Regions from separate parts of the Neomoorella thermoacetica genome, predicted to be linked through region 2. Evidence: riboswitches for the same ligand, from Rfam matches in the RefSeq annotation. Region 2 holds a riboswitch; each other region holds the start of a gene.

Region 1 (7,597 bases), 240 kb from region 2:
GACAGCTCCGGGCCCACGGCAATCAAAAAGATAGCCGCCTTTTCCAGACCTGTGAGGGCCTTCTGCTTTGCCAACCAACCCACCTCTAATCTTCTGCCAGCCAGGCCTTCAGCAGTAAAGCCGCATCCTCCGGCCGCTGGCGGATGATCTCCTGCAGTTGCTCCAGTTTAGCCTTGCGCTGGGCTTCCTGGCGCTGCTTCTCCAGGTCCGCCGGTTCCACCGGTTCTACCGGTTCCACTACCAGGGGTTCTACCGGCACGCCGGCCGGCAGGGCCGCGGCAGCCATCTGTTCTTCCAGGGCCGCCTGCCGACGGCGCCGCAGGATAAGAACGATCAGGGTCACCAGCAGGGCCAGGGACACCAGCCCCACGCCTCCCCACAGGAGGTACTGGCGCAGCCTCTGCTGGCGCTGCTGCTGGGCGGCCATGTCGGCCGCCATTTGCTGCTGCAGGGAGTTGTCAAAGGCCAGGCTGGTAACGGTGATCTGATCGCCCCGGGCCGGCTGGTAGCCCACCGCGGCGCTGACGATCTGCTGGATCTGGTTGTTTAAGGCCGCGTTCACCGGGCCGTTAACGGCTACCGCGGTGGAAAGCCGCCGGACCTGCCCGGGAGCCACTATGGTGTGGGTATCGGTTTTATCCAGCTCGTAGTTGTGGACGGTATCGCTCGTGTTATAGTTTCCGTTGGCGGGGTTTACGGCCGGATAACCCGGCCCGTTGTTACCTGCCGTCCCCGCCACACCGCCGGCTCCGCCGTTAGAAGTGCCCTGCTCGGTTTTAATCTCCTCGCTTCTAAGCGCCCCCTGCTTGCCCCAGGTGGTCTGGTTGATTTCCTGCTGGTCGAAGTTGAGGTCCGCCGTCACCATGGCCACGGCCTTCCCCGGCCCCAAAATCTGGGTCAGCATACTCTGGAGGCGCTGCTCCAGGTCCTTTTCGAACTGCCGCTTGATCTCCATCTGGGTCTGCTGCTTCTGGCTTAAGGGGGCGTTCGCACTGTCGGCAACGCCGTCACTCAAGACGTTGCCGTACATATCGATGACGCGGATGTTTTCCAGCTTCAGCCCGGGGACGCTGGCGGCAATCAGCTCCATGATGCCCTTGACCTGTTCCGGTTTCAGCCGCGCCAGGGGCTTGAGCTTTAAAACCACGGCCGCCGACGGCGGCTGCTGCTGTTGCAGGAAAACACTGGGCTGGGGGATGACCAGGTGCACCCGGGCGTCTTCCACCTCGTCCAGGGTAACGATGGTCCGCCGCAGTTCCTCCTGCAGGGCACGCTGATAATCCAGGTTACGCTCAAAGTCGGTCATACCCAGCTTGTTCTGGTCGAAAAGCTCAAAACCCTGGCCGTTGTTCAGGACACCGGCGCTGGCCAGGTCCAGGCGTAACTGGTAGATCTGGTCTTTGGGTACCTCGATGGTGGTACCGTCACCCGTCAGGCGGTAGGGAACCTTCATCTCCTTCAATTTTGCCGTAACCGCCGCGGCGTCCTGCTGCTGCATGTTGGTGAAAAGGGGCGCGTATTGGGGCCTCACCAGCCACTGGACCAGGAAACCCGCCGCCAGCAAGGCGGCCAGGGTTACCGCTACCAGGGCCGAACGCCGCCCCGGAGTCAATCCCTGCCAAAAACTCTTTGCTTTGCCAAATATATCTTTAACCTTCATTAATAAGCTCCCTGAAGGTGGTATGGTTTCCTTCTCAAACTGCCGGGTATGTCTTGGAAGTTACTATGAAGTTACTATTTAGTTCTCAATCAAGTAGTTTATATTTGCATGCGGGAAATTTCCTGATAGGCTTCGACGGCTTTATTACGCACCTGCATGGCCAGCTGCAGGGAGAGGTTAGCCTCCTCCAGGGCCAGCATGACCTGGTGGACATCCTCCACCTTACCGGCAAAATATTCCTGGGTGAGAGCGTCGGCCTGCTGCTGCAGGTTATTGAGTTCATCCAGCTTTTGCCGCAGGAGATTGCCGAAGGATTGGGCCACGGCATCCGTCCCCCCGGTTTGGGAAACCGGCCGGGTCTCCTGAAGGGGTGCCGGCATTAAAAGGGATACGGGTGTAAGGAGCATTGGGAACATACCCTCCTCGAATTATCCTTGCGGGCCCGGCTGGTAGCCGCGAAACAGGCTCGCTGCCCATACCTGCCTGTTAGCCGGCGGCCGGGCTCGCATGCAGTGCGCCATTTAAGGTGTAACTATCTAGATGGCATCGCCTGCCGGTGGTCTGCCGGAGTGATATGGATTCATCCAGGCAGCACTGCCGGCAGGGACCCGCCCACGGTCCCGGGCCGGTGATCTTTGTGGCCATCCAGCCTGGTAGCCTAACGGCCGATCTCCAGGGCCTTCAAGGTCATGGCCTTGGCGGCGTTCAAGACCGTCACATTGGCTTCATAAGCCCGCGAGGCGGTGATCATGTCGACCATTTCGTTGACGATATTGATGTTGGGTAAATGAACATAATCATTGGCGTCGGCGTCCGGATGGGACGGATCGTAGACCAGGCGCGGCGGGGAATTATCCTCGACAATGGCAGCTACTTCTACCCCGGCGCCGGGAGCCCGGGACGAAGGCCGCCCGGGTAGCTGCCCCATAGCTTCCTGCAATCTCTCGGCGAACACAGGCACTTCGCGACGGTAGGGACCGCCCCGGGGCGTGCGGGTGGTATTGATATTGGCCAGGTTGTTGGCGATAATATCCAGGCGCAGGCGTTCCGCCGTGAGGCCGGAGGCACTGATGGCCAGGGCCGGTAGCAGTTCCAACCTTTTATCCCTCCCTGATTTCCCCTTGTTTCCCTTACCTGCAGGCCGGATCCAGCCGCCTAACGTCTACCCTCGTTGATCACGTAGCGCAACATGGCCAGGCGGGTGTTGAGCTGCTGGACAGCAACGTTAAAGTTCAGGCTATTTTGGGCCAGGTCAACCATCTCGCGGTCGATATCGACATTGTTGCCGTCCTGGCGCATGGTGGTGCTGGTATCCCTGCTTACCTGGGGAGCGAGCTCCAGGCCGGATGGAGGCAGATGGTAGGGGTTGGTACGATACAGGGGCAAGCCCGGCTCGAGCCCCAGGGCCCGGCTGAGCTGGTCCTCAAAGGAGACCTGGTAGCGCTTAAAGCCGGGAGTATTGACATTGGCGATATTGTGGGCGATGGTCCTCTGGCGCAGGGTGGCCGTGTCCAGGGCCTTCTCCAGGACGTACATGGTCGGCGTCAGGAACACCCAATTCTCACCCTATTCCCTGAAAAATCGATGCTATTCTCCAACAGTTACCACTTTATCACTTTCGTGGTAATCTTGGTATCGGACAAAAGGCCCAATTGCCCCGGGACTAAAGTCCCATGCCTAAAAATAAAGGCCCTCTTCCGGGCATAACAATTTAACCGGTTACGGTAGCCTGGCAGCCATAGCCCGGTCTGTATCTACCAGGCCTTAGACCCATGGCTTTGCGCGCATCCCCTTTCGGAGAGCTTGCCTTTGACGCCCGGAGTAAGAAAGTTTTACCTTGGTTGCTTTCGGTATTTATTCAACACGTTTTGGCAAATTCTTGCAGGTGGAGAGAAATTTAACCAAAAAATAATGAGCCGTCTATGGAGAAACGGCTCTTTCATGCAATCAATACAGCCATTGGCCCTGCCTCGACAGGACCCACCAATTTATCGCCCTTGCCACTTAGAAAGCAAAGTAACCAGGATACGCTGCCTGTTGGCTAAAAACGTCAGGACTTCTACTTGATTAAACTCATCCTGGCCTGCTGGTACCTTCCTTCCCCGTAGCTTTCCAGCTGCAGGCGCCGCAGGATGACCATATCCCCCTGTACTTCCACAGCCACGTGATCGCCCGTTTCCCATCCCAGCTGCTGCCGTATTTCTTTCGGGATAACTACCTGCCCCCGGCTTGATAATTTTGTTATTTCAACCTGCTTGCTCATTGTCTTCCTTCCCCCCACCTATCCCTGCCCCTGTTCTCTACCTAAAACTTAACTTATAACCGCCGGTCAAGGCAGCGGGGCAGCATAGTTTTATTTTCCCGCCGGTAGGCCAGGCCCATTTGCCGGGCTGTTCGTACTTGCTCCAGCTCAGCCCTAATCGTTGCTATAGCCAGATTGCATTTTTTTATATTGGCTTCATGCACATACTGGCATTCTTCCCATAAGGACCGCACTTGCAGGGCTGCCCTGGAAAGTTCCTTGCGGGTTGCCGGCGGCAGGAACTCGATCTTTTCCCACTCCAGAATTTCACACCCTGAAACTAATACCAGGAACTCTTCAAGCTGCCGGGTAGCCTGCCGCGCCCGGGTCAGCCTTTCCCTCCAGGGAGCGGCTTCTGCTAGGAGATTATTCAAGTCACCCCAGGCGCCGGCTTGAATGGCTTGCTGTTGTTGCTTTAAGTTTCGCTGCCATACCTGCAACATTTCTATTTCCTGGCCATACGCCTCTAAAAGCTGCCTGGCCGCTGTTTCTATTTCGTTCATTAATTAACCCTGCCAGTTCACACCTGCTGTGGTGCGGTAATCGTGGGTCTGATATATTTTTGTAGCCTCTTCCCAGGTGTCGCGCAGTTGCTGCAAGAGCTCAATAACTTCTTTGATCATCTTTACACTTTTTTTCACATTGGCCTGCACCAAATGGCGATACATGAAATCATACAGCTTGTACAGGTTTTCAGCAATATCGCCAACATCCCGGTTTAAGGTCGCCATCAATTCGCTTAAAATATCCTCGGCCCGACCCAGGTTATTGCTCACAGCAGCATAATCCTTTTGCTCCATGGCCACCAGCCCCTGGCGACAAAAGCGCAGGGCTCCATCGTAAAGCATCAGCACCAGCTTCTCCTGGGACAGGGTTTGGACCTGGTTTTGCTGGTAGGCCTGGTAGGGGTTGATGACAGCCATAAGTTACACCTCGATATTCATTCGCCTTGTGCCTAAAGGGTTGCTGGTTTAAAAACCTGCAACGCCTGCCAGTAAACTACGACAGAAAGTTAAACTTAACTTCATGGGCTTCTAAGACTCTCTCCACATCCTCACCGCTCCCACCCTGTTTTATGAAGTATAGTATCACAGCTTAAGCTATTTCTGCTGGTAGACCCCCAATCCGGCAATCTGCCCGGCCAGCCAGTTCCCCTGGCTCTGCAAAGCCGCCAGGGCCTGCTCCATAGCCGTAAACTGCCGCCGGAGCTGCTCTTCCCTCATGGTGAGCCGGTCTTCCATGCGGGCGATCTGGTCGTCGATGTCATCCATGATGTTCTGCAGGGACTGCTCCCGGGAAGGAATAATGCCGTCCCCGGAGCGCACCAGGGAAGTCAGGTAACTATCCAACTTGTCGACCAAGCCGGTTTCGCTGCTGTTGGTAAAAATAGCCATGACGGCTGTTGGGTCCGTCTCCAAAGCCGAGGTTAACTTTGTTGTATCCAGGGTTATTTTGCCGTTGCGATCGAAGGTTAAAGAACCGCTACCTACTACAGCCCCTGTCGAAATACCAATACTCCAGGGGGTCTGGTAAGTCCCCGTTAACCCGGCTACTCTATCAGTCATCAGTTGCCATAAATCGTTTTTAAAACGCGCCAGGGTAGGATCGCCCTGTAAATCACCCTTGTCTCCGGCTTTGGTGCTGATAAACTCCATTACTGAGTTGTATTGATCCACCATGGCCTGGATAGCATCAACGGCCTTCTGAGTGTCGTGGCTTATCTCCAGGTTCAGTGTTTCCGCCGGTTCAATTGTGCCGTTGCCGTTAGTGTCAGTAACGGCCAGGAGGTTCAGGGTAACCCCTTGGATGACATCTGTAATCGTATTGGTGGAGCGGGTTATAGTGAGGCCATCGACTGTAAATACGGCATCCTTGGCATCCTGGATGACGGCGCGTGGTAGAATAACCCCGCTTGCATCTACCAGCCCTAACTTATTGAGGACACCGTCAGGATCGGAAAAAGATATAGCCCCGTTAGAGCCGGTAGTTTTACTGGTAATTACCAAGCGATGATCGATGACGCTGGCCGTCACAATGTCCCCCGCTCCCGGGCCTGTTTCCCCTTCAGAAGGTACTGCATTGATCAGGGAGGCGATGGATTGTAGGCTATCATTTTCATTTATGGTAATATTCCGGGTTTCACTACCAACGGTAATGGTAAAGGAACCGCTCAGGCCCAGCGCCACAGTATCGGACGTAACCGGTTCTGCTGGTTGGAAGGTGGCCGTCCAGTCGGCAAGCATAGGAATAACACTGGCACCAAAATCTCCATTTAAAGTAGCTTTAATCTCCACCTGTTGCACATTGCCACTTATATCAGCTGTTAAAGTATGGCTCTTAAAAATCCCGGAACCATCACCGGTTAAATTGCCCAGCGTTTGCCATTCACTCCAGGTAGTGCCATCAAAAGTACGGTATTGATACACATAATTAGCATTCAGCCGTTCCTGTTGATTGACCGTCAAAGCCAGGCGGCCGCCATTGGCGGCATTAACGTTAATAGCATTAGAAGTAATACTCCCCGTTGCTCCTGAGGCTAATTTTAGCAAGCCATTTGCCGTATCCTGGGTTAAGTTGTTCAACGTCGCCACACTGCTGGTGTAGGTGGCGTCAGTAAAAGTATCTGTTAATAATTGCGCTTCCGTACCATAAACCAGATTCTGGCTGGCCACTTTGTGAGCCTGGGCTAGCTGGATAATGCTCACCTGGTAACTTCCGGCTGGAGCATTGCTGGCTGCAGTAGCCGTCAGAGCCAAGGTATTACTTGAGGTGGCTTTCATACCGGTAAAGGTGGAAGCAAGTTTAAGATCGCCAAGCTTGCTCTGCAAGCTGCTTAAACGGGTATAAATATCGTGCCAGGCGTTTTTCTCCACGTTGTACTGGTTTTTGCGCTGCTGCAGCCTGGTAAGGGGTATCCTTTCGAGGTCCATTAACTGCGTGATAATCGACTCGGTATCCAGTCCCGAAGCCAGGCCGGAAAAATAAATGCCGCTAGCCATATCAGAACCCTCCTATATCAACTCATCCAGGAGCAGCCCCACCATTTGCTGCATCTGGCTGGCCACATTCAGTACTTTTTCCGGCGGGATGCGGCGGATAATTTTGCCTTCATTGGCGTCGATCACTAGGACGTATATTTCACCCTTTTCGTGGTCGAGCTTAAAGCGCAGTTTAATATTAAAAAGATCTGTGGCTGTATTGAGCTTTGCCACCGCCTGCTCAAGATCGCCCCGGGAGTACCCGGCCTGCCCATCCTGCCGGCGCTTTTCCTGATCGCTGTCCACGTTAATTTTTTTAGTATCCTGTACTGCCGGTTTCTGCGTCTGGCTCTGGACCTGGTTTAGGATTAAAGGATCGACTCCTTCGACCCGCACTCTTGCCACCCCCGAGGTAAATCTAATTCCTAGAGGTTAATATCGACAGTTCCTTGCCGCGCTTGAGGTTTACCACGGATTAAAGTTGCTTCGCAGTGTTAAAACTTAAGCGAAGCACTTTCTAATGTGGGGCGTACTACGGGAATAGCCTCCTTTTCCTTTTTCAGAATGGTCTCGCTTCTAACTGTGGTATAATATAGCCATAATAATCAGCCTGTAATGTACTCCTCTACCCTGAACGAAAGGGGGCTCTAAAGAATG
Region 2 (7,597 bases):
TAGCAGAAAGGCTCCGCTTAAGTTGACGAACAGGGTACCCAGGGGCCAGGTACCCCGGACGCGATTTCCCAGCCAGCGACTTAGCAGGAAACGGGCCAGGGTCCCGGCAATCCCGCCACAGCCTACATAGAGCCAGGCCATTACTCCTCCCCATCCTCCCTGGTTATTATACTACTCAATGCTTTTGAAGATAAGGGCAGGCGCGCTAAAAAAATACCGGTTTGCATACAGATAAGTCCCCCGGCCAGGGAAGCGAAGAGGTAAAGGAGGGCCAGGGGAATTTTTTCTCCCTGGAGCAGGTGGAGGGTTTCCACACTGAAGGTGGAAAAGGTGGTGAAGGCACCGAGCATCCCTGTAGTAAGCCCCAGGCGCAATTCCGGGCCCATGACCAGTCGTTCCAGGGTATAGGTCAGGATAAAGCCCATGGCCAGGCAACCGCCCAGGTTAATGATCCAGGTAGCCAGGGGAAAGGAACCTGGCCAGAGACGGTTGATAAAACTAGCCAGGAAATAACGGCCGACAGCGCCACAAAATCCTCCTACGGCAAGGTAAAGGTAGAGCATGGTGAATATCATTCCTCCCATGGCGGCAAAAAATAAACCCCTACCCCGGGGAAACTTTACCCCCCCGCGTAGGGGTCATCACTGCACCAGCGCAGATTTAAAGGGAACCCCATCCCTTGGGTATTAACCTTTTGCTAGAGTGATTCTATTCCACACTGGCGGCCATTTTCCTGCCGTATATCACCTACCGCCGTCGCTATAGCGACAAAAAACTCCCGGGCCGCCCGACCGATACCTGCCTGCTCATCAATCATGGCCGCCGTTTCCTCCGTAACCTCAACAGCTGCGCCAATGTCTCTATTTATCCCTGTAAAAAAAATCCCGGATATATCCGGGTGTGGTAGGGTATATATTTTAAAGGAGGTCAGAGGGCTTTGCTCAAGGTTTATGATAGCACGCGGTCGTTATAAACGTATTAAGCCACCTTTAAAATTAAATTAATTTTACACCGGCAAGCAATTTAACTTTATGTAGAAATCATAGCCTGCCCCGGTGGGTGTGTGGGCCGCGGCTAGCCTATCTTCGGTAAAAAACCCTGCTTTTTAGAGCAGGGTTTTGGTTACCACTTAAGCGGCAGGTATTGAGGAGGTAGTTGTAGTTGGCGCAGGGATGGAAGGAGGAGAGGTCGTGGTAGTGCTGGCTGTGTTGCCGGCTGTGGACACAGTGTCCGTACCTGCTGGAACTTCTGTAGCAGTCGGGCTGGTGCTCGGTGACGTTGCCGGAGTCGTGGAGGTCGCCTCTCCCTCGCCTTCTTCAACATCAATGTCGCCAGTGGCGTCATTATAATTTACTTTTTCTTTAAATACTTCACTCAAGAACCTCAAGGGCACAAAAGTACGGTTGCTGATTAATAGAGCTGGCACATCCAAATTTATTTTTGTGCCATTAACGGTTACTTCCGCGCTGCCGGGGATAAGTACTACCGTAACTCCATTTTTGGCTATAGTCACGGCATTTGTTGCCTCATCCCAGTTAACAGTTGCGCCCAGACCTTCCGTAACCGCTCTGACAGGGATCAGGGTGCGGCCGGCTTTAATCACTGGCGGCACATCAAAATTAATTTCTTTATTTTTAACCCGGATTCGGCCCTGGAATTTTTCCAATCCAGCGTGTTGGGCTTCTTCACGTACCTGGATTTCTTCCCTTTGCCGCACCTCTTTTTTCAACTGTTGCTCAGAATGGTGAGAATCATTTTCCTGGGATTCTCCCTTGGCTTCCCGTTCCTGTTCGTTTAATCCATTTTCTTCTTCAATGTTTGCTTCTCCTTGTTCTCCCCTTTCTTGATCTTTCAATTCATCTCCTAATTGACTATCTTCTTCATGATTATTCCCCGTTCCCGACGCCATTACATACTTACCGGCCCCATGGTCACTGTTACCATTGCCCGGGCGGGCATAAGCCATCCCCGCCGGCAGAAGCAGGCTCGCTATGGCCAGCATACTGATTAATTTTTTGTACTTCATCCTGCATACCCCCTATAAAATTTTAAGACAACCCGCAAAAACCGTAGTTGCCCCTAATTGCCAGCAATATTCAAATTGGCTTATCCGGCAACCCGGCTGCCATGGCCTGTTGAGGCTTTAGGCCCGTGGCTTTGCGCCCCCGCCTTTCGGTCAGGTTCGCCTTTAGCGGTTTTCACAAATATTTATCGTCACTTTTAACTATTTTTTAACTGTCAGGGTGGTTGACTTTGAAAAATTAATATCAAACCCCATGGGCAAATTTAGTAAAAAAGGGTATAATAAATGATGTGTGTTTAGGCAAGAAAGGAGGACCGCTTTTTATGGCCCAGGAAACTTCCTCCTCGCGAGAACCGCTACGTAAAGCCGATGTAAACATAAAATTATCTGAATTTGAAATCCCCCCCATGCAGGACATCTTGTTCGTTGGTAAAAAAGCACCTATCGGTCCCGAAGCCGTAAGGCGTATGGTAGATGCAGTTTCGCCGGAACAATATGAGATAGTACGCCTAAACCATGAGACTTTCGAAGCCGTAGTAGTAAAAAAATCTTTATTAAGGCTTCTCCCTAAAGAAAAGCTTCTCCCAGTAGTAATCGAAGAAAGTAACCGCATCGCCGACGATAAAATGGTGCTTAAGGCCCAGATAAATATTACCATCCAGGTCAGCAGGACGGTGGATTTGTAGTGCCCACGGTAAAAAGCCTTATAAGCGAGAAGCTTTATACAATTGACCCGTTAGCAAGCGTCGGTCGGGCGGCCGCTATTATAGAACGCTATGGTATAGGCAGCCTCCCGGTAGTAGAAGAGGGAAAACTGGTAGGCATTATCACTTCCAGGGATGTCAGGAGGTTTCACCCAAACCGGCTGGTTGCCGATGCCATGACGAGAAAAGTGATCACCATATCACCAACAGCTTCCCTGACAGAAGCACAAAAATTAATGGTCAAGAATAAGATTGAGCGTCTGGTAGTTACCTCGGAAAGCAACATTGTTGGTATAATTACCTACGCCCAGATCATGCTGGAATTGGGCAAATATACCGATAGCCTTACGGGTTTAAACAAAGCCGAAATCTTTTATGAAAAAGCCCTGGAGTTATTAAGACGAGGCCAGGAGATAGCAATAATCTTTCTGGATTTGGATAACTTTGGGGGTATTAATAAAGAATACGGCCATATTTATGGTGACAATGTCCTGCGCCAGGCCACTATAATCTTAAAAAATTTAATTAACATGAATGAGGATACCCTGTGCCGCTATGCCGGCGATGAATTTGCTATTGTTACCACCAGGTCCCTGGCTGCAGCAGAAAAATTAGCCCGGCAAATTGTCACGGCCTTCGCCAACGAAAATTGGCCCGGTAAAATAAAGGTCACCATCTCTGCTGGCGTAGCCGGAGGCCGTCGCTCAAAAATACGCGAATGTGGTAAAGACAGCAGCTATATCGTCAAAAACCTGGTCAATATGGCCAGCCTGGCTTCAACCAAAGCCAAAAGACTGAAAAAACCGGTAGTAGTAGTTGAGGCCGTTGAATTTAAAGAAACAGCATGCATGTAGCGCCTACCATGTCCATCCCTTCATGAAAAATGCGGCAGTTAGCCGGATTAGGCTAAAAATTCTATATTTAACCCGCGCGGCAATCGGCTGCAATTCTTGCACCAGGATGGTCACCCCGCCAGCCGAAAGCGGCGATTTTTTCCATAGCCGCGTTCCGCTCTTCGCTGCCGGCCGATTCTTTTGAGCGCCCCTCCTTTTCCCTTTCCAGTGATACAGCAAAAAAATCCGGGCTTCAAACCCGGAAAACCTTGAAATATCTATATTTGGTGCGGGCGAGAGGACTTGAACCTCCACGGGTTAACCCCACCAGATCCTAAGTCTGGCGCGTCTGCCATTCCGCCACGCCCGCAAAAAAATGGTGAGCCATCGGGGAGTCGAACCCCGGACACCCTGATTAAAAGTCAGGTGCTCTACCTGCTGAGCTAATGGCTCACGCTATTGGCTGGGGCGGCTGGATTCGAACCAGCGGAATGACGGATCCAAAGTCCGTTGCCTTACCGCTTGGCTACGCCCCAATATAAATAAAATGGGGTGGGAGATGGGACTCGAACCCACGACCCCCAGGGCCACAACCTGGTGCTCTAACCAACTGAGCTACACCCACCATGTCTTTTTCTGGCGCGCCTGGCAGGATTCGAACCTGCGGCACGGGGCTTAGAAGGCCGCTGCTCTATCCAGCTGAGCTACAGGCGCCTGTTTGGAGCGGGTGATGGGAATCGAACCCACGTAGCCAGCTTGGAAGGCTGGAGCTCTACCATTGAGCTACACCCGCAGGCAAATTCTATTTTACCACAAAAACGTTTCCCCGTCAAAAATAATTTTTGCTGAACCACCATGAAAAAAGCATTATTTATTATAATTGACCGGCCTGCTCCTGGCAAGACCCTTTTTGCTGGCGGCAGGCCGGCATGGAGGCTATTTTGCCGGCCAGAGCCGCCTCAAGATAGGCCACATCTTCTTTACAGCCCGGGCACGATGGCTCAATTTATTTTTAACCTCACCCCCCAGCTCGGCCAGGGTCAGGTCATACTCTGGCAAGTAAAACAGGGGGTCATAGCCGAATCCCTGGTGGCCCCGGGGTTCCGTTGCAATCAGCCCTTCCAGGGTGCCCTCTGCCAGGTGGGTATCGCCATCCTCAGTAACCAGGGCCAGCACACAACGGAAGCGAGCCGTCCTTCTCTCCCAGGGCACTCCCTCCATGAGTTGGAGTAATTTGGCGTTGTTGCGCCGGTCATCGGTGGGTTCACCGGCAAAACGGGCCGAATAAACTCCCGGCGCACCCTCTAAAAAGTCAACTTCCAGGCCGGAATCGTCGCCCAGGGCCGGTAAGCCAGTCATGCTGGCGGTCAGCCGGGCTTTGAAAAGGGCATTGTCGACAAAGGTGCTGCCTGTCTCTGGCGGCAGGTTGAACCCGGGGAAATCGAGCAAGGTCTCGATTTCCACCCCCAGGTCCTGCAAAAGCTCCCGGAACTCCCTGGCTTTACCCGCATTTTTGGTAGCTAAAACCAGTTTATTTATCATTGCCTGTCCCCACCCGGCTGGCAATATCACCAAGAACCTGCTTTTGGATGGCAATCAGGCTCTCTATACCTTCTCCGGCCAGATCCAGCATGGCTGTGAGCTGTTCCCGGGTAAAGGGTCGGCCTTCGGCCGTTCCCTGGACCTCCACCAGCTGGCCGGAACCAGTCATGACGACATTCATGTCCACCCCGGCGTGGGAGTCCTCCTGGAAATCCAGGTCCAGGATAAGCTCGTCGTCCACCAGGCCGACGCTGACTGCCGCCAGGAAATCCTTAAGGGGCATGGCCGGCACTCCCCCGGCCGCCACCAGGCCGGCCAAAGCTTCAGCCAGGGCCACGAAACTACCGGTAATGGCGGCTGTGCGCGTACCGCCGTCAGCCTGAAGGACATCGCAGTCCAGCCAGATGGTCCTCTCCCCGAGGAGGGACATGTCGACCACGCTGCGTAACGACCGTCCTATTAGCCGTTGGATCTCCTGGGTCCGGCCCGTGAGCCTGCCACGGGTGACTTCGCGTATGGTCCGCTCCTTGGTGGACCGGGGCAGCAGGGAATACTCCGCCGTAATCCAGCCCTTGCCGGTGTTTTTTAAAAAAGGAGGAACCTTTTCTTCCACCGTTGCACTGCAGATCACCCGGGTGTCACCTACGGTGATTAAGGCCGAACCCTCGGCATATTTGAGATAATGGCGTTCAATGGTCACCGGGCGCAATTCCCGCAAACCGCGACCATTTGCTCGTAGCAAAGCTCCAGGCCTCCTTCGTTCTTACCCGGGGGTACCTTTTTCCCTAAAGTCTAAGGCAAGTTTCCTGGTTCTGGCCAGTTCCAGCCATCCGATCAGTTTAAAACCCACTTCGTTAAATGAACGTGGGTCGCCGCTGACATAGAATTCATGGGCCCGGGAACCGTGGGGTCCCCGCAGGCCACCGCCGGCTGCCAGGACAGATTTCAGCTCCCGTACCGTGGCCGCCGCCGGGTCTACCAGAGTAACTCCGGGACCGGCCAGGTCCTGGATGACCGGCGCCAGAAAAGGGTAATGGGTACAGCCCAGGATCAGGGTATCAATACCGGCTTGCAAAAGGGATTCCAGGCATTCGGCCACCACCCCTTCGACCCGGGGACCGGCAACTATACCGGCTTCCACCAGGGGTACGAAGGGGGGACAGGCCCGGGTAAAGACCTGGACCTCCTTTCCCCGGCTCAGCAGGGCTCGCCTGTGGGCGTCGCTGGCGATGGTAGCTTCCGTGGCTATAACGCCGATCCGCCCGTTTTTAGTCGCCTGCAGGGCGGCTTCGACGCCGGGCTCAATGACCCCGATGATGGGGATAGAGTACTTCTGTTGCAAGTAAGGCAGGGCCACGGCTGAAGTAGTATTGCAGGCGTCAACAATGGCCTTTGCCCCCCGGGCAATTAAAAAGCCGACTATAGTATCGGCAAAATGGATTAACTCGTCTACCGGCCGCGAACCGTAAGGTACGTGGGCCGTATCGCCGAAATAAATTATCGTCTCGGCAGGCAGTTGCCGGGTAATCTCCCGGGCTACTGTCAAGCCGCCGACTCCGGAATCAAAAACCCCTACCGGTTGGACGGGAAACACCGCCTTCAACTCCTTATCGAGGTGCTTCTTCTTTCTAAACACCAAGTACTGAATATTATATGCTGGAAATTAAGCTGGTAATGTCTATTTCCTGCCTTCCCATTGTAACAGAGAAGGCGAGGGCCTGCAAGCAATTTGCAGACCCCCGCCCCTTTATTCACCAGCCTACTGGCCGGAGAGGTAGTCACTGATGCCGTTAAAGATCCCCTGGGCCACCAGGGCCTGGAAATCAGGACTGGCCAGGAGCTGCTCCTCCGTAGGATTCGAGATAAAGGCCGTCTCTACAAGCACCGAGGGCATTTTGGTATTGCGCAGGACTGCGAAATTGGCCTCTTTAACCCCCAGGTCGCGCCGGCCGATAGCAGCTACCAGATCCCTCTGGATAAGGGTGGCCAGGCGCTGGCGTGCATCCCGCTGTTCTCCCAGGGCCGTCCCCGGCGGTGCATAGAAATAGGTTGATGTACCCGAGGCTGAAGGGCTCAGGGACGCGTTGGAGTGAATGCAGATGAAAAGGTCGGCGCCGACTTCGTTGGCGTAATAGGCCCTACCGGATAGGGTATACGGAGTTGTTTCCCCATCACGGGTCATATAAACCGTCGCCCCGGCGGCGCGCAAGAGTTCCGCCAATTTCCGGGAGATGGCCAGGTTGACGTCCTTCTCCTGAACGCCGCTGGGACCGATAGCCCCGGGGTCAGAACCTTGCGGGTCGGTACCATGGCCGGGATCAATGACAATTTTAGCCCCCCGGACAGAGGGTTTTTGCAGCCTGATGGTTATAGTAGATCCGGCTGTCGTTGTGGTAAAATTGGCTGCCCCATTAAGATCGCATACCACTCGCACGGTGTTGGCATCATACTGTCCCAGGCGCACCCGGGCCAGCGGCTGCCGGTTCACTTCCACC
Region 3 (7,597 bases), 150 kb from region 2:
TCTGCCTGTCAAGACGTCAATGTACGACAGCACAAAGAAAAACCGGTCTTCTCCTGCAATGTATCCGTACTTGACATCGACCTCCCAGAGCTGGTTTGGCGCTGTGATAGTGCGGTTCTGGGCCAAATTCCGCGGGTGTTTCCGACGGAGGTTCCGTTGTGGCCGCAGAATATCCAGTTCCTTACACAAGCGGTATACCTTTTTCTCGTTCACCACCAGCTCATGATCTTGTCGAAGCATATGAGTGAGCTTACGGTACCCGTAGGCGTAACCATCACCGGAAATAGACTCCATAATCCATTCCTTAATCTGTTCATCACTGACCTTGCGGCCGCCCACAGTCAGTGAATGACCAGGAAACGGACGTCTACCCGTCGTGGTATGCGGCTTGGGTTCATGTGTTAATTGATAATAATAGGTGGATCGAGAAACCCCCACTATGCGCAGCACGAGAGTAGCGTTGTACCCGGCTGTGATCCACTTGTGCGCAATGGCTACTTTATCTGCAAGTGAGGGTTGGCTTTTTTTAATAGGTCACGCAATATAGCAATTTCAAGGTCTTTTTCGCCCAGAAGTTGCTTTAGATGGGTATTCTGTTTGTCTAACTCACGGTTCTCTGCAACGAGTCGGGCGTGTTCCTGCTGAGTAACGTGGGTGGCGTTTCCCTTTGGGCTACTGCCTTGCATGGGTTGGCCGGCTTTGTACTGACGAACCCATCGGCTGACAATATTCGGCCGGATATCATACTTCCGAGCAACGACGGAATTATTTCCGGCAGCGATGGCCTGTTCGACGACCTGGCGCTTGAACTCTAGGGTAAATTTCCGACGTTCCACTTGAACAACCTCCTGACCTTATAGTCTCATGAATTTGGAAGATTGTCCAATCTAATTTCGGGGCTTAAGAGGGGTTGCCTTGGGTAGATCCTTTAGTTTTATTCCCTGGCCGTGGTCCTGGACAATTACGCGCAGGACTTCATCGTCCTGCCTGGCTACCCATTCACCCCCGCCAGCGTGTTTTAAGGCATTAGTTAAGGCTTCGGTCAAGCCCAGGCAGATACCGTGCTGGCGACCACGAAAAACCTCTGGTAATATACTGCGCAACTTGCTCCGCGCCAGGGCAACATCGGCAGCCTTCTGAACTTCACCCTTGGCCAGCTCATGTCCCTGGGAAAGTAATGAAGCAATCTCCGCCCGGGTCGAGAGCCTCAACCGGCCATTGGTAACAGCAGCAATGGCTTCCTGGTAAGCAAGCATCTCCTGCCGGCGCATCTGCCTTTCTTTATGGATAATCTCCGTAATATCGAAGGCCAGCAAGCCCCCGGAGTAAGGATCCAGGGGGATCCCATGCAGGTCAAAAACCCTTTTCCCGTCACTACTTACAATGAGCTCCCGGCAGTGGGTACCCTGGCGAATTGCCTTATGTATCAATTTTTCTATTTCCTCCGGGGGTAATTCTAGATCAGCCTGGCCCCCTAAATGGCGAAATCGTCCCCTTTCATAGCGCAACACGCTGCCGATCTGCATAGCCTTCAAAATCTCAGAGTTCTGGATTTCGGCAAGTAACCGCTCTTTTACCAGTTTCTGCAGGTGGACGGGGACCAGCTGGGATACTTGTTCAATAAAGTCCCCCGTACTTCCGGTTAATAAAGCGTACTCGTCACTGCTAAGGCGGGTAGCTGTTTCCTGATCCCGGTAAACAGTCAGGATATCAAAAAGGCGAATATTCCCCTTCCCTCTGGTGGGTACCCCGGCCACATCCAGGCTGAGGTTCTGATGAAGGTGAATACGATATTTCCCGGGTACCGGGGCATCTGTTTCTAATCCCAACTCCATCATATTTAAGACCAGGATACGGCCGTCATAACGCCTCCCGTCAGCTGCAACCAGATTTATTCCTATAGGTGACGGGGGCTTCCGGCGCAAAGAGCCCGGGGTCATAAAGTAATCGCAATCAGGGCAAGAACGTTCCGGGGTCTTCTGGTTACACTGACGACATTGTTGCATACTAGAACACCCCCTTTAAGCCGGTGTTAAGGCTAGGAACCCTGGGCTTTCAAAGAACAATCACCTCCAAAAGCCAGTCAACCCCCGGAGGCTGAATAAAAATAGAAAAGGCAGCCATTTAACATAACCAGGCTGCCTTTATAAAAACCTATCAATCAAGACTTTACTAGCGGCAGCCTGGCAGTCATACCGGTAACGGCTGTAGACCCATGGCTTTGCGTCCCACCCTTTCAGGTGGTTTGCCTTTTACACTAAAGCCTTCTACTGATTTGCAAATTTTTTAGTCTAGGGGGTGGAGAATTAGTTTTTTATCGCTCTTTTAGCCTTTTTATGGGAAACAAAACCAGAAAGGGTTCTTTGCGAGAAGAAGTTTTAATAGGGGTTAAATAAGGTAGGATTATTGTTTATGGAAAGAACAATAAGTGGTAGCCAAATTGCTTCCATCTTTTTACATTTACTACATAAATTACCCCCCCGTTGGGTTAATATGGTTCTTTTGGTAATTGCTTATCTGTAATTTCTTTGACATTGCTAGTGTACTCCTCTGACCAAGAATTACTAGACTAGATAAAATAAATTTCGACACGCATTATGGGATTCCTTCTTTATACAAAAAGACATTACCAAAGTAAAAGTAAAACCCGGGGTAAACCAATGGCATGAATAAAGAATAGGGGCCATTTTTCAGGCCCCATTCCTTATCGTTGCCAACCTTCCGTGCATTAACACTATGCTCCGAACACTTCCGCCGCCACCTTTACTCCATCGGTAGCCGTGGTGGCATAATAGTCCGCTCCTACATAATTCTTCACGGTTTCGTCTATATAGTTGCCTCCAATAACCACCCTGGTGTCCAGACCTGCACCCCGGATCGCTTCGATGGTTTCTTTCATCGCCTCCTGGCAACTGGTTAAGAGCACGCTCATGCCTACCAGGGGCGCCTTCGTTTCCTGCAGGGCTTCAACAAACCTCTCTTTCGGTACATCCACCCCCAGGTCGACTACTTTATACCCCGCCCCTTTTAACAGCATGATGACTATATTCTTGCCCAGGTCGTGGATATCTCCCTTCACTGTGCCGATCACTATGGTTCCTTTGTGTTCTCCACTTTCTCCCCCCAGGTGTGGTTCTAAAATATCCATGGCGCCCTTCATTATCTCGCCTGCCATTATTAATTCGCTCAGAAAATACTCGCCCGACTGAAACCGGTTGCCTACTTCTACCATGCCTTCCTGGAGGGTTTTGACAATCTCCAGGGGCGCGACTCCCCCTCCCAGGCGTTCTTTTACCTGCGCGAGTACCTGTTCTTCTTCTAGTTCTGCCATTGCCTTTGATAAAGTGTCTGTCAGCATAAAGACCTCACTCCTAATTCTAGAGAATTAAATATCTCTGCGGGCTACCGCTGTACCCAGAACCAGATAAAGGCGTAGGCAAAGGCCTCGAGTTTCTCCCACTCTTTTTTTACAATCTCCTCATTGCCGGGGATTTCCCCCAGCTCTTCCCTCTTAACCTTCCACGGCACGCAAGTACCGGCTTCCGGAACAAATGTTTTCTCCTTATTTTCAGCCATTGACTTCCCCTTCCCTTTGTTAATAAACGCCGTACTCTCGTCCTGCTTCAATCATTGCAAAAATATTTTCCCGCTTGGCATCACTCATAACAGCTCCGCCAGGTGCAAGGACAAAGCCCCCGTCACAGGCCAGTTCATCAATAGCCTGCTTCACACAATCCTTCACTTGTGCCGGCGTGCCGTAAGTCAGAAGCGTAGTGGGAACGCCACCCCACAGGCAGAACTTACCGCCGAGAATTTCTTTCGCTTTTTTGGCATCAGTTGTATCTATGATGAATACAATACTTTTATCCGGCAGTTCAGCTATCTTCTCAAGATACGGGGTCCAATTTCCTTCAGCAAAGAAGTACATCCTCTTTCCTTGCGCCCAGAGACCTTCGATAACTGCCTTCAAAGACGGCCAGTAGAATTTTTCCCAATGTTCCATGCTCAGGAACGGGTAGGCACCTCGATGAAGGGTTGCCTTACAAGGTAAAGTGGTATCTCCACGAGCCCCAATCATGGCATAGGCTATATTATGTGGTATAATCGCTTCGCACGCGGCCAGGACTTTCTCGGGTCGACGGCGGATGTCAAGCAAAATCCCTTTCATACCCCGCAGAGTGTCACCCAGGGTATCGAAAGGCGCCTTGGTAAACCCGCTCGTAGAAGGTACTACGCCGTGTTCCTTCGTCCACTTTTCCCACCCTTTAGCCATGACATTGCTGGCTATGGCATAAGCAGCCGCGCTTTTAATTAGCGCTACCGTGGCTCGGTATGAGCCTGGCCTGGCAAACTCCTCACTAATACGAGGCAAATATTTAGTTGCCAGCCATTCAGTAGGATTGGCAATAAAATCATCATAGTCTTCCGGTTTCATGTACTCTTCTTCCATATACTGGAATTGCGAGTTCTCCTCTAAATGAATACCCGGGAACTTATACAATTTCGAACCCATGGCATCGAACATTGGTGGCCACCATAAGGTGGGACCACCTCCGAAAATGTCAAAATCGAGGTCCTGTACTACTTCACAAGTTATTTCAATTGATTTGTCAAGGTTGTAATATACTTCTTCAAGAGTACTGCCGGTGTACTTGACAGCCCATTCACCAACTGAGAAAGCTATAGGAACTTTATCCGGTTTGCCACATTCCATGGCTGTGATGTAACGCTGCAGTCTCTCCTGATAAAGCTTTTCCTTACTCATACTCTCTCATTCCCTCTCCTTGCTTATATGACGTCCACCTCATGGAGTGCTCCTCCGGTCCTTTTTTCTTTTCTTCTTACCTAACCGTATTACCTCACCCTTTAACTTCTTATTACTTTAATCCGCTAACAAATCTTTACGATATGCCTTTAAAAAGTTCTTTCCTGTAGATCGTAAAATAGAATTGACCCAGGATCGTCAAATAAAACTGACCCACCTTGTGATAAAATCTCCCCTGAGAGGGGGAGGAAAAAGAGGTGGTCAGCATGTACAAATGGCAGCGCATCAAGGCACTGCACGCTCAAGGGGTCGGCATCAGGCAAATAGCAAGGGATGTTGGGGTGTCCAGGAATACCGTCAGGAAGTACCTTAAAGAAGCCGGCCCTCCCCAGTTTAAAGCCAGGGAGTATACCAAAGAACTGGACAAGTTTCTGGAAGAAATAAAGGTTATGCTTGCCAAAGGATATATCGGCACAAGGATTTACAAAGAACTGAAAGATAAGGGCTATCAAGGCTCCCTGGCCAGCGTCCACCGTTATCTTAGGGCCATCAAGGAAGATGACAGGACCGCTAAATTAGCCACCACCCGGGTGGAAACAGGCCCAGGTAAACAGATGCAGTACGATTGGAAGGTGTGGACGCTACCAGTTGACGGGAAGCTCGTGAAAATATATCTCCACGAAGTGGTCTTATCCTACAGCCGGATGAAATTCTACACCTTCTCTTTAAGCATCACCACCGCCGATGTGATCCGGGTTCTGATTGAAGCCATTGACTTCTTCGGCGGTTATGCCCCGGAGTTGGTGATAGACAACGGCAAGCAAATGGTTATCACCCACCAGAAGGACGGTATTGTCCGGTATAATGACGAGTTTTTAAAATTCTGCGGGCTGTATGGCATTGAGCCCTGTCCTTGCGCCAACTACCGTGCCCGGACCAAGGGAAAGGTAGAACGCCCCTTTTACTATGTCCAGGAACACCTGCTGCGGGGCCTGGAGGTGGGGAACTTAAACGAATTCGCTGTAAAGCTTTCCGAGTTCCAGGAAGCCTACAACAAAAGGCCCCACAGCACCTTAGGCCGGCCGCCGGAAGAAATGTTTGCCGAGGAAAAAGGGTGCCTTGTTAAAATACCGGCTGTCGAACCGGCCTTATTACACCATAAAGAACCCCGGAAGGTGAGCAATGACGGCTATATATCCCATGACGGCAATCTCTACCCCGTACCCATGCGCTACTGCTTAAGGAGGGTGTGGGTCGAAAACATCTACGGCCGGCGCTTAAAGGTATATGACGAGGAAGGTGCGCTTTTAGCGGAGTTTGACCTTGACCTTAAAAAACAAACCGCCCGTCCCCTTCACCCCGAACACGAAACCATCAACCGTCAATACCAGGAAAAGAAACTGAAGCTACGCTCGGCCCTGGTGGAGAAGTTCACCAGCGCCTTTGGCGAGGATGGCCAAAGGTATCTGGAAGGCCTGCGTGATAAAAATGGCGCCAACCTGTACTGGCACCTGGCGGAAATCTTAAGCTATCAGGAGATATATACCCCAGAAGATATCATAGCAGCCATCAAAGAATGCCTGAAAATCGGTTCTTATCACAAAAACAGCGTAAAAAGGCTTTTAGAGCGCAAGGAAATCGCTCCGCTTTCTTGTGCCTGTGACCCGGCAAGTGTCAATATGCCGCCAGGTAAAATCAAACGGGACCTCTCCTGTTATGCCCTAAAGGAGAGCGAGGTGGCGGCAGTATCATGAGCAACAAATTAACCGCTTACCTGGAAAGCCAGATGCAGGCCTTAAAACTAAAGGGGATGCTTGCCCATTACCAGGAGATAACAGAAAAAGCCTCGCAAAACAACCTTTCTTATACCGAATACCTCTCCCTTCTCTTCGAAGAGGAGTTAAAAAGGAAAAACGAAGGCACGGTCAAGACGAAAATCAATAAAGCGCGTTTCCCCTTTATCAAAACCCTGGAGGAATTTGACTTTAGCTTTCAACCCTCAATCCGGGAAAAAGAAATTATCTCTTTAAGCTCCCTGGATTTCGTGGAGAAAAAGGAGAATATCATCTTCCTGGGGCCGCCCGGGGTCGGCAAGACCCATCTATCAGTAGCCTTAGGTATCAAGGCCTGCATGGCCAAATACCGGGTAGTGTTTATTACGGCTCAGAAACTACTGGAAGAACTACTTTTGAGCGCCAAAGACGGCAGTCTCCTTGACAAGCTATTGGGTTACTCCCGGCTAAACCTTCTAATCATCGACGAACTCGGCTACATGCCTGTAACTAAAGAACAGGCCAATCTTCTCTTCCGCTTGGTCTCCATGCGTTACGAGAAGGGGAGTATTATCCTGACCAGCAACTACAACTTCAACGAATGGGGGGAGATATTTTCCGACCAGGTGGTAGCCGCGGCCATAATTGACCGGCTTGTGCATCATGCCCGCATTTTCTATATTAACGGCACTAGCTACCGGCTCAAGGGTAAACTGAAAGCAGCCAACGACCGTTAAATCGGAGGCTACACCTTCATTCCCTTTAGCGCATGACTTGCAGCTTATTATTTTTGTTCCCCAGTGGGTCAATTTTATTTGCACATAGTGGGTCAATTCTATTGACAATCAACACTTTCCGAAACGGTCGTTACCCAGCAATAAATCGGTGGTGGTGACTGCGGTCATGATTTTTCCATCCAACGGATCGAGAATGGCCGCGTCCATGCCGCTCGCCATACATATTGTCAGGAAGTAACGGTTGATGAGCTTCCTCTTCGGCATGTTAAACGAGATGTTGCTTAAACCGGATACTGTCTTCACTTTAAATAACCTCTTGATAT
Region 4 (7,597 bases), 490 kb from region 2:
AAGCCCGCGCCGGCCGCGGTTGCGTTTTAGCAGATCGGAAGAATCGGCTATGTGGCGTAACTCCTCCAGGACAAAGGCCGGAATAACTATCGTTCCCTCTATAAAGCCACTCTTAATAATATCAGCGATCCGGCCGTCGATAATGACGCTGGTATCAAGGATCTTGGCCCCGGATCGGACGCTTTCACCCTTGCCTTTATCCCGTTCTTTTCCCCCCCAGCGGGGGAAAATATTAAAGAGGGACCAGACTTCGTCCCTGCGCTTGGTACCCAGGCTCCAGCCCAGGTAGCCAAAGAGAATACTCCCAACCATGGGAATATAGGGTCCCACCAGGGGTAAATGAAAGAAGGAGGCCCCCAATAAATTAGCAATTATAAGTCCACAGATTAGTCCCAGGGCACCGCTTATTATCTCCTGGGCCGGGGTGCGTTGCAACCTCCCTTCCAGCCAGCGCATGGATTGGGTCACCAGGTTAATAATATGTTGGGCCACACCGTATCCCACGAGGCCGGCCACGAAAGTCACCAGGGCCAGTAGCGTCCAACTCAACCCCGGGGGCGGGTTCACTCCCCCGCCCACCTGCCAGAGGTTTAAGCCTGCCCGACCTACATAGAAGCCGGCTGCCGCTCCCAGCAGGCCAAAGGCCCCACGTAAAATGCGCAATAACATCTTTTCACCTTCTTTACTTCCTTTCCCTTTGATTCTGTCTCCGGAACCGCCATCTTATACCATCCTTAACCTCAGGCTAAAAGTTTTTCCAGCATATTTTCTACCTGATTTTTTTCAGCGTTCCGGGCTAGAGCCAGTTCACTGATTAACATCTGGCGGGCGTTTTCTAGCATTTTCCTTTCCCCTGTTGAAAGGCCCTGATCATGTTCCCGCCGGGAAAGGTTTCCCACCACTTCGGCCAGCTGATAAATATTGCCGCTACGCATCTTTTCCAGGTTGGCACGGTAGCGCCGGTTCCAGTTGCCGCTGCCGTTGCTCCTGGGCTCTTTGAGAATCTTGATTACCTCCTGGATTTCCTTCTCGTCAATCACTTCCCTCAAGCCTACGGCTTGTTCGCTCTCCAGGGGTATCATCACCTTCATGTCGCCCAGCGGTAAACGGAGGATATAGTACTTCCTCTTCTTGCCCAGGACTTCCCGCTCCTCGATGGCCTCGATGACCCCGGCCCCATGCATTGGGTACACCACTTTATCGCCAACTTTAAACATTAAGCGACCCTCCATTTATGACTAAGAGTATTTATAAAACGGGTTACTCAACGTATTATCGCCTGCCCCTGAGCCGGTATTAACGAGGGCCAGTCGCAGGGCCTCATTTATTGTAGATACTTTATATATTTCGCAGCCGCTCTGCCCTTTAAGACCCCCCCTATTGCCAGCCGGAATTATAAAGCGGTTAAAACCCAGCCTGGCTGCTTCCTCAACGCGCCTTTCCAGCTGGGTGACGGCCCTTACCTCTCCAGCAAGGCCAACCTCCCCCAGGACAAGGGTCCGGGATTCCAGGGGACGATCCTTCAAACCAGAGGCAATGGCCAGGCATATACCCAGGTCGGCTGCCGGTTCATTGATGGCAATACCACCGGCCACGTTAAGGTATATATCGTAGCCCCCCAGGGGCAGGCCGGCCCGTTTCTCCAGGACCGCTGCCAGCAGGAGGGCCCGGTTGAAATCAATACCGGTAGCTAGTCGCCGCGGGTTTCCAAAGGCAGTCTTACTCACCAGGGCCTGGATCTCCAGTAGAAGGGGCCGGGTGCCTTCCAGGCAGGCGACGACACTGGAGCCCGCCACTCCGGCCGGGCGCTCGGCCATAAGCATGGCCGAGGGGTTGGTTACTTCCTGCAAACCGGAGCCGGTCATCTCAAAAACGCCAATCTCATTGGTGGAGCCGAAGCGATTTTTAACGGACCGCAGAATGCGGTAGGCCTGGTAGCGTTCACCCTCCAGGTAGAGGACACAATCCACCAGGTGTTCCAGGACCTTCGGGCCGGCCAGGAATCCTTCCTTGGTGACGTGACCCACCAGAATTACTGCCGGGCCGCCATCCTTGGCCAGGCGTAAAAAGCGGGCCGCTCCTTCCCGCACCTGGGAAACGCTGCCCGGGGCAGCCTGGATATCAGGAAGAAGCATCGTCTGGATAGAATCCACCATAACTACTACCGGCTGCAGCCGTTCTATCTGCAGGAGGATCCCTTCAATATTAGTTTCCGCCAGTAAGTAGATCTCGCCTTCCTCGGCGCCCAGGCGTCGAGCCCTTAACCGGGTCTGGCTGGCGGATTCTTCTCCGGTGACATAGAGTATTTTACCGTACCTCGAAGAGAGTAAGTGGGCCACCTGGAGAAGGAGGGTAGACTTACCAATCCCGGGAGCCCCGCCAACCAGGACCAGGGAACCGGGAACTAGCCCGCCTCCCAGGACCCGGTCCCATTCGCCCAGGGTAGTCACCAGCCTCTTTTCACTGATATCATTTACCCGGGATAGCAGGACGGGGACTTCCCCGGAGCCTGCCGCTTTTTTTATACCCTCTGGAATTATGGCCTCGGCCACCAGGCTATTCCAACTACCACACGCCGGGCATCGGCCCAGGAAGCCCTGGGATTCATAACCGCACTGCTGGCAAACGAAGCGTTCTTTGATCCTGGTCAGGAGTTCTGCCCCCTTGCTTTTATCAGCCCCGCTATTTTCATTCACCGATGGTGGCACTTGGCCAAGGGAGGCTGTCGAAGATAATTATATCACCGCCGACCCGCTCTGGGAAGTCCTACCAATCTAGGTCCCTTCTTCCTGTAAGGCCTGCCCCCGGCGACGATGCCAACCCAGGTATTCTTTCACCCGGTCGGCGGTTTTATTGATTACTTGATCTTCACTAATACCGGCGCTGCGGGCGACCTGCCAGGCGCGGGCGAAATTACCTACCGAACTGAAGATATGGGCATCACTATTCACTGCTACCTGCACTTTATGTTTTTGGGCCAGTTTGGCCAGGAGTTGACAACGGGGCAGGCTGCCCTGGCGACTGATGCTAAAGGAGTTATTGTTGATCTCCAGGGCTTTATGTTCGCGGGCCGCTGCCAGGACCAATTTTTCTATGTCCACAGGAAAGTCAGGATTTCCGGGATGAACGATAAGGTGGACCCTGGGATTGGCTATGGCCGCCAGCACGGCCCGGGTGTAATCCTCCGCGGGACGATTATCAAAACCAGTGCCAGTATGGAAGCCAGCCAGGACAATATCAAGTTCCTCCAGGAGGCGTTCGGGGAGATCCAGATTCCCGTCAACGTCGATGATGTTGGCCTCTACGCCCCGGAGAATTTCTACTCCTCCTATCTTTCTGGGCAGGGCTACCAGGTTACCAAAGTGGTACTCATGGGGACCGCCGGGCATCTTCAGGCCATGATCCGTAATGGCGATCATCTTTAAGCCACGTTTCTCGGCTGCCTCGGCCAGTTCTTTAACGGTACTATAGGCATGACCGCTGGCAACAGTATGGGTGTGGAGATCGGCTTCAAACAGCATTTTTTGCAACTCCCTTCTTATTGCTCTTATTTATTATAGCAATAAGTTATTAACCCAATATTAAAACCCTTTTGCTGTAGGTTTAATTTAACCCTGGATAAGTTATCCTTCAATGGTTAATAAAAAAATTGAACCCACTTAAATAATATTCTCCTGAATGGATATAATAGAAACAACAGGGTCGGCCGGGACCGAGTCCAGAAAATTACCGGGTCTAAAACGGGTTTGGTAATTTTCGGCCAAAGGTAACCAGCAGGTCGAAAGGCTTACTGGTCAGCCGGCGGGCAGATCAGTAGCTGTTCGTCACGGCTTGGCGTTGGTCTGCAGGGATTAATGTCAGGTCGGCAAAGATAGTTGCTGGTCGAGCTAAGATGGTTATAGGTGCCGCAGGCTTTTGACAAAAAAGCTCGAGGTTCGTCGAGGTCGAGAGATCTCTGCGGGCTTCTCAGGTATTTATGACCATCGAGCAAAGGTTATTGTAGTTATCGTAATGGTCTATGGTAGCCGCAAGGTTGCCGTGGGCTATGCAGGTAGCTGCAGTAGCCGGCGTTAAGGTCCTGGTCGGCTTTGTAAAATGGAGGCTGCTCCCTCGGAGCGGCCTCCATTTTTAGCTAAAAAAGTGGCCCAGAAAATCTGGGCTAAAGGTATATATATTAAGGAGGTCAGAGGACACCTGCTTGGAGGGTATCAGGTATTCCCTCTATTGATAGTATAACTCATTACTGTTAAAAATCAATAATTACCGTGTTAAGGTTAGATTAATTTTCATGGTCTGATTAGTGGCAGGGAGGAGGCTGTTTTCATTAGCTTGTGGATCATTGTAAAGAATACGGGTACCAGTCCCGGGTCAAACTGGGTCCCGGCGTTATTTTCGACTTCCGCTAGGGCATTTGGCAACGTACGAATTTGCTGGTAGGGTCGTTGGGAGGTCATGGCCTCAAAGGCATCGGCCAGGGCGATAATCCTGGCCCCCAGGGGAATATCCGGCCCCTTTAAACCATTATATCCTCCACCATCCCAGCGTTCGTGGTGATAGGCAACAAATTCCAGAATACCAGGGCTAATACCTGAAGCTGTCAGCAACTCTACCCCGGCCCGGGGGTGATTTTTGATTACCAGCCATTCCTCCCGGGTTAAAGGACCTTTTTTCATAAGCAGCGCATTGGTTATAGTAATCTTGCCGACATCATGGAGCAAAGCCCCGGCATAAATAGCCTGGCACTCTCCCTGGTCCATCCCATAGATCCGGGCCAGGTTCAATGCCAGGCTAGCAACGCCCAGGGAATGGCGATAGGTAAAAGGAGAATGGGCCGCCAGCCGACCCAACCAGTTATGTATCGCCTGCCATTCCAAACCATAGTCATCCTCTCCCAGCACTGCTAAATCCGGTAATAAAAAAAGCCTTGCTCCTCAACAAGACTAGGCCGCTTCCTGGAGCCGGCAGCCTGGCGATCATAGCCCTTTTAAGGACCTTAGACCCATGGCTTTGTGTCCCCACCTTTCGATGGGTTTACCCTTTTGAGCAGCTCTGGTTCAAAATTATTATTTTTAACCTTTACTTCGACATCTATCGCTTGTTTCCTCTTTTATTATCCAAATTCCCACCCTTTCCCACATTACCCAAGCCCAGCTTTTTTCCCAGGGCCCGGTAATACTTCTCAGCGCACTCACGGCACATGGTATCCTTCCTGATAGTTACAAGGTTTACCTGGCGGCCACAGCAACGACAGTTAGATTGAATGTCAACCCTCCTGACGTACCATTTACCATCTTCGCCGGCCAAAAACTCAATTTCTGCGCCAGGGTATAGATCCAGTTGCTGCCTTAATTTAGCAGGTAGAGTTACCCGCCCTTTGCAATCAACTATGCGTCTGTTGCCACCAGGAGTTTTACGGTCAGGTGCCCGGTTCTTCCTGGTAATTGCTTCGCCCCCCTTCCTCAGCGGCAATGGGGAGGGTAAAGAAGAAATGGCTGCCCTGGCCCGGCCTGCTGGTCACACTGATACTGCCACCATGGGACTCGACTATATGCTTGACGATAGCCAGGCCCAGACCGGTGCCTCCCATCTCCCGGGAACGCGCCTTATCTACCCGGTAGAATCGTTCAAATACGCGGGGAAGGCTCTCGGGGGGGATGCCTATGCCGGTATCTGCCACCTCTACCTGAACTAATTCCCCTAACCGGGCAGCACGTATAGTTACCCTGCCACTGGCGGGGGTATACTTAATGCCATTATCAATCAGATTAAGGAGCACTTGGTTCAGATAGCTCTCACTGATGGCCAACTCCGGTATCTCCGCCGGTATCTCCTTCTCCAGGGCGACTCCTTTCTCCCTTGCTAACTGGTTAATAGTAGTGAGGACCCGGTCCAAGGTGGCCGCCAGGTCCGCACGCCCAGCATCCTGTCGCTTTGGTTGGCTCTCCAGTCGTGACAGGGAGAGAAGGTCTTCGATTAATTGCTGCAATCGCTGGGCTTCATGGTTGATAATTCCCAGGAAGCGCCGGCTGACCTCCGGGTCTTCAAGGGCCCCCTCCAGCAGAGTCTCAACAAAGCCCCGGATTGAGGTCAGGGGGGTACGTAATTCATGGGAGACGTTGGCCACAAACTCCGTCCGCATCTGCTCCAGGCGGCGGATGTCGGTAATATCCCGGATGGTGAGCACGGCCCCGATTATTCGTCCCTGTTCGCTGGTGATGGGCGTACCATAGATTCTGAATAACTGACTGGTAGTCGGGAAGAGCCGGACCTCATTCTCCAGGGGCAGGCCACTGGCCAGGATCTCCTTTACCATGGCATCGATTTCATGGTTACGGACAACCTTGAGGAGATACTTGTGCTCGACCTCTGCCCCCTTTTTACCGAACATCTTCTCTGCCGCCGGATTGAGCATTATAACCCGGCCCACCTGGTCAACAGCTACCAGGCCGTCGGTTATACTGGCCAGGATAGCCTTCATTTTATTGCGCTCGTCTGCTATTTCCCGGAAATTATTGCGTAGAGTTTCCACCATGATATTTAGATGATGGCTTAATAAACCCACCTCATCGTCACTCTGGATCTCTACCCGCTGTTCCAGGTCACCGGCGGCAATCCTGCGGGTCAGGGGCAGGAGGGCCGTCAGGGGGGTTATAATCCCCCGGGCCAGGATAAAGGTGCCAATGCCCATTATAATCAAAACTAGGATCATGACGGCCAGCAGTTGTCCCTCTAACCTGGCAGCCAGGAACCCGGCCCGGAAGGGGGGTAACCATGGTAATCCCATGGCCTTCAAGATAGCCTGGTGTAAGTAGAGATAGGCCCCCAACAGAGTGAAGAAAAGGAGGGTCAAAAAGTTTAGGGTAATCTTCCAGCGTAGTGAATGCATAATCCCGTCCCCCCTGTCAGGCTAGCAGGCAGGAGGCAACTGCTGTCACCTCCGGGTCAAACTGAGTGCCGGCCCCCCCTGCCAGGATTTTTAAAGCCTCTTCCGGCGTACGGGTAGGCTGATAGGGCCGGTTAGAAGTCATGGCGTCAAAGGCATCGGCCACGGCGATGATCCTGGCCCCCAAGGGAATTTCACCATCATGGAGGCCATAGGGATATCCTTTACCATCATAACGTTCGTGATGCAGGCCGGCGTCCCGGGCAATATCCTTGAGGCTAGTCACCCCCTCCAGGAGTTCTATCGTCCAGGCCGGGTGGCGGCGTACCACTTTTAATTCTTCGCTGTTGAGCCGGCCCCGTTTATCCAGAATAGCGCGGGGAACGGCGATTTTGCCGAAATCGTGGAGGAGGCCGGCGATCTCCAGACGCCGCAATTTAGCATCATTATATCCGAGGCAGCGGGCCAGGTTTAAAGCATAAGCAGCTACCCGGTGGGAATGGCCGGCAGTATAGGCATGTTTGGCGTCAATTATCCGGGCGAAGAGATCGATAGTGATCTTCATCGGATCGGGTACCTGGAAATTAATAGGCGGCAGGTCCAAAATCACCTTAAACATCTTTAATTCCAGGGCCGTATTGGTGGCAATTTCGGCGTACAAGGGACCATTCATCATTTTATCCAGGATAGCCAGTAGTTCCGGCGGAAACCCAC

The links. Region 2 has a riboswitch for cyclic di-GMP ahead of MOTHE_RS02290 (stalk domain-containing protein). Riboswitches for the same ligand answer to the same signal wherever they lie in the genome.
Region 1: another riboswitch for cyclic di-GMP. It lies ahead of flgB (flagellar basal body rod protein FlgB); the one in region 2 lies ahead of MOTHE_RS02290 (stalk domain-containing protein).
Region 3: another riboswitch for cyclic di-GMP. It lies ahead of MOTHE_RS01570 (ATP-binding protein); the one in region 2 lies ahead of MOTHE_RS02290 (stalk domain-containing protein).
Region 4: another riboswitch for cyclic di-GMP. It lies ahead of MOTHE_RS12420 (HD-GYP domain-containing protein); the one in region 2 lies ahead of MOTHE_RS02290 (stalk domain-containing protein).

Annotation. Positions count from the first base shown of each region.
Region 1 covers NZ_CP012369.1:696,124-703,720, reverse strand. The annotation lists gene fliG (flagellar motor switch protein FliG) at 1-74, opposite strand, end outside; gene fliF (flagellar basal-body MS-ring/collar protein FliF) at 86-1,660, opposite strand; gene fliE (flagellar hook-basal body complex protein FliE) at 1,759-2,067, opposite strand; gene flgC (flagellar basal body rod protein FlgC) at 2,319-2,756, opposite strand; gene flgB (flagellar basal body rod protein FlgB) at 2,816-3,214, opposite strand; cyclic di-GMP riboswitch class I at 3,381-3,478, opposite strand; gene MOTHE_RS03460 (AbrB/MazE/SpoVT family DNA-binding domain-containing protein) at 3,720-3,923, opposite strand; gene MOTHE_RS03455 (hypothetical protein) at 3,977-4,465, opposite strand; gene fliS (flagellar export chaperone FliS) at 4,469-4,885, opposite strand; gene fliD (flagellar filament capping protein FliD) at 5,063-6,961, opposite strand; gene MOTHE_RS03440 (flagellar protein FlaG) at 6,974-7,336, opposite strand; gene MOTHE_RS03435 (Uma2 family endonuclease) at 7,595-7,597, shown strand, end outside.
Region 2 covers NZ_CP012369.1:451,931-459,527, reverse strand. The annotation lists gene crcB (fluoride efflux transporter CrcB) at 1-141, opposite strand, end outside; gene crcB (fluoride efflux transporter CrcB) at 141-575, opposite strand; gene MOTHE_RS02290 (stalk domain-containing protein) at 1,130-2,026, opposite strand; cyclic di-GMP riboswitch class I at 2,110-2,197, opposite strand; gene MOTHE_RS02285 (hypothetical protein) at 2,347-2,709, shown strand; gene MOTHE_RS02280 (CBS domain-containing protein) at 2,709-3,581, shown strand; gene MOTHE_RS12685 (hypothetical protein) at 3,585-3,875, opposite strand; tRNA gene MOTHE_RS02275 (tRNA-Leu) at 3,846-3,930, opposite strand; tRNA gene MOTHE_RS02270 (tRNA-Lys) at 3,938-4,013, opposite strand; tRNA gene MOTHE_RS02265 (tRNA-Gln) at 4,021-4,096, opposite strand; tRNA gene MOTHE_RS02260 (tRNA-His) at 4,109-4,185, opposite strand; tRNA gene MOTHE_RS02255 (tRNA-Arg) at 4,198-4,274, opposite strand; tRNA gene MOTHE_RS02250 (tRNA-Gly) at 4,280-4,353, opposite strand; gene MOTHE_RS02245 (XTP/dITP diphosphatase) at 4,497-5,102, opposite strand; gene rph (ribonuclease PH) at 5,092-5,844, opposite strand; gene murI (glutamate racemase) at 5,866-6,738, opposite strand; gene MOTHE_RS02230 (N-acetylmuramoyl-L-alanine amidase) at 6,862-7,597, opposite strand, start outside.
Region 3 covers NZ_CP012369.1:303,698-311,294, reverse strand. The annotation lists gene MOTHE_RS12645 (IS3 family transposase) at 1-339, opposite strand, end outside; gene MOTHE_RS01575 (transposase) at 495-836, opposite strand; gene MOTHE_RS01570 (ATP-binding protein) at 888-2,006, opposite strand; cyclic di-GMP riboswitch class I at 2,175-2,260, opposite strand; gene MOTHE_RS01565 (cobalamin B12-binding domain-containing protein) at 2,735-3,358, opposite strand; gene MOTHE_RS13560 (hypothetical protein) at 3,403-3,576, opposite strand; gene MOTHE_RS01560 (uroporphyrinogen decarboxylase family protein) at 3,596-4,765, opposite strand; gene istA (IS21 family transposase) at 5,032-6,519, shown strand; gene istB (IS21-like element helper ATPase IstB) at 6,516-7,274, shown strand; gene MOTHE_RS01545 (methyltetrahydrofolate cobalamin methyltransferase) at 7,383-7,597, opposite strand, start outside.
Region 4 covers NZ_CP012369.1:2,492,322-2,499,918, forward strand. The annotation lists gene MOTHE_RS12400 (PIN/TRAM domain-containing protein) at 1-669, opposite strand, end outside; gene MOTHE_RS12405 (CarD family transcriptional regulator) at 741-1,217, opposite strand; gene radA (DNA repair protein RadA) at 1,239-2,651, opposite strand; gene MOTHE_RS12415 (phosphatase) at 2,775-3,521, opposite strand; gene MOTHE_RS12420 (HD-GYP domain-containing protein) at 4,287-4,898, opposite strand; cyclic di-GMP riboswitch class I at 4,958-5,046, opposite strand; gene MOTHE_RS14345 (AbrB/MazE/SpoVT family DNA-binding domain-containing protein) at 5,089-5,469, opposite strand; gene pnpS (two-component system histidine kinase PnpS) at 5,417-6,886, opposite strand; gene MOTHE_RS12430 (HD-GYP domain-containing protein) at 6,903-7,597, opposite strand, start outside.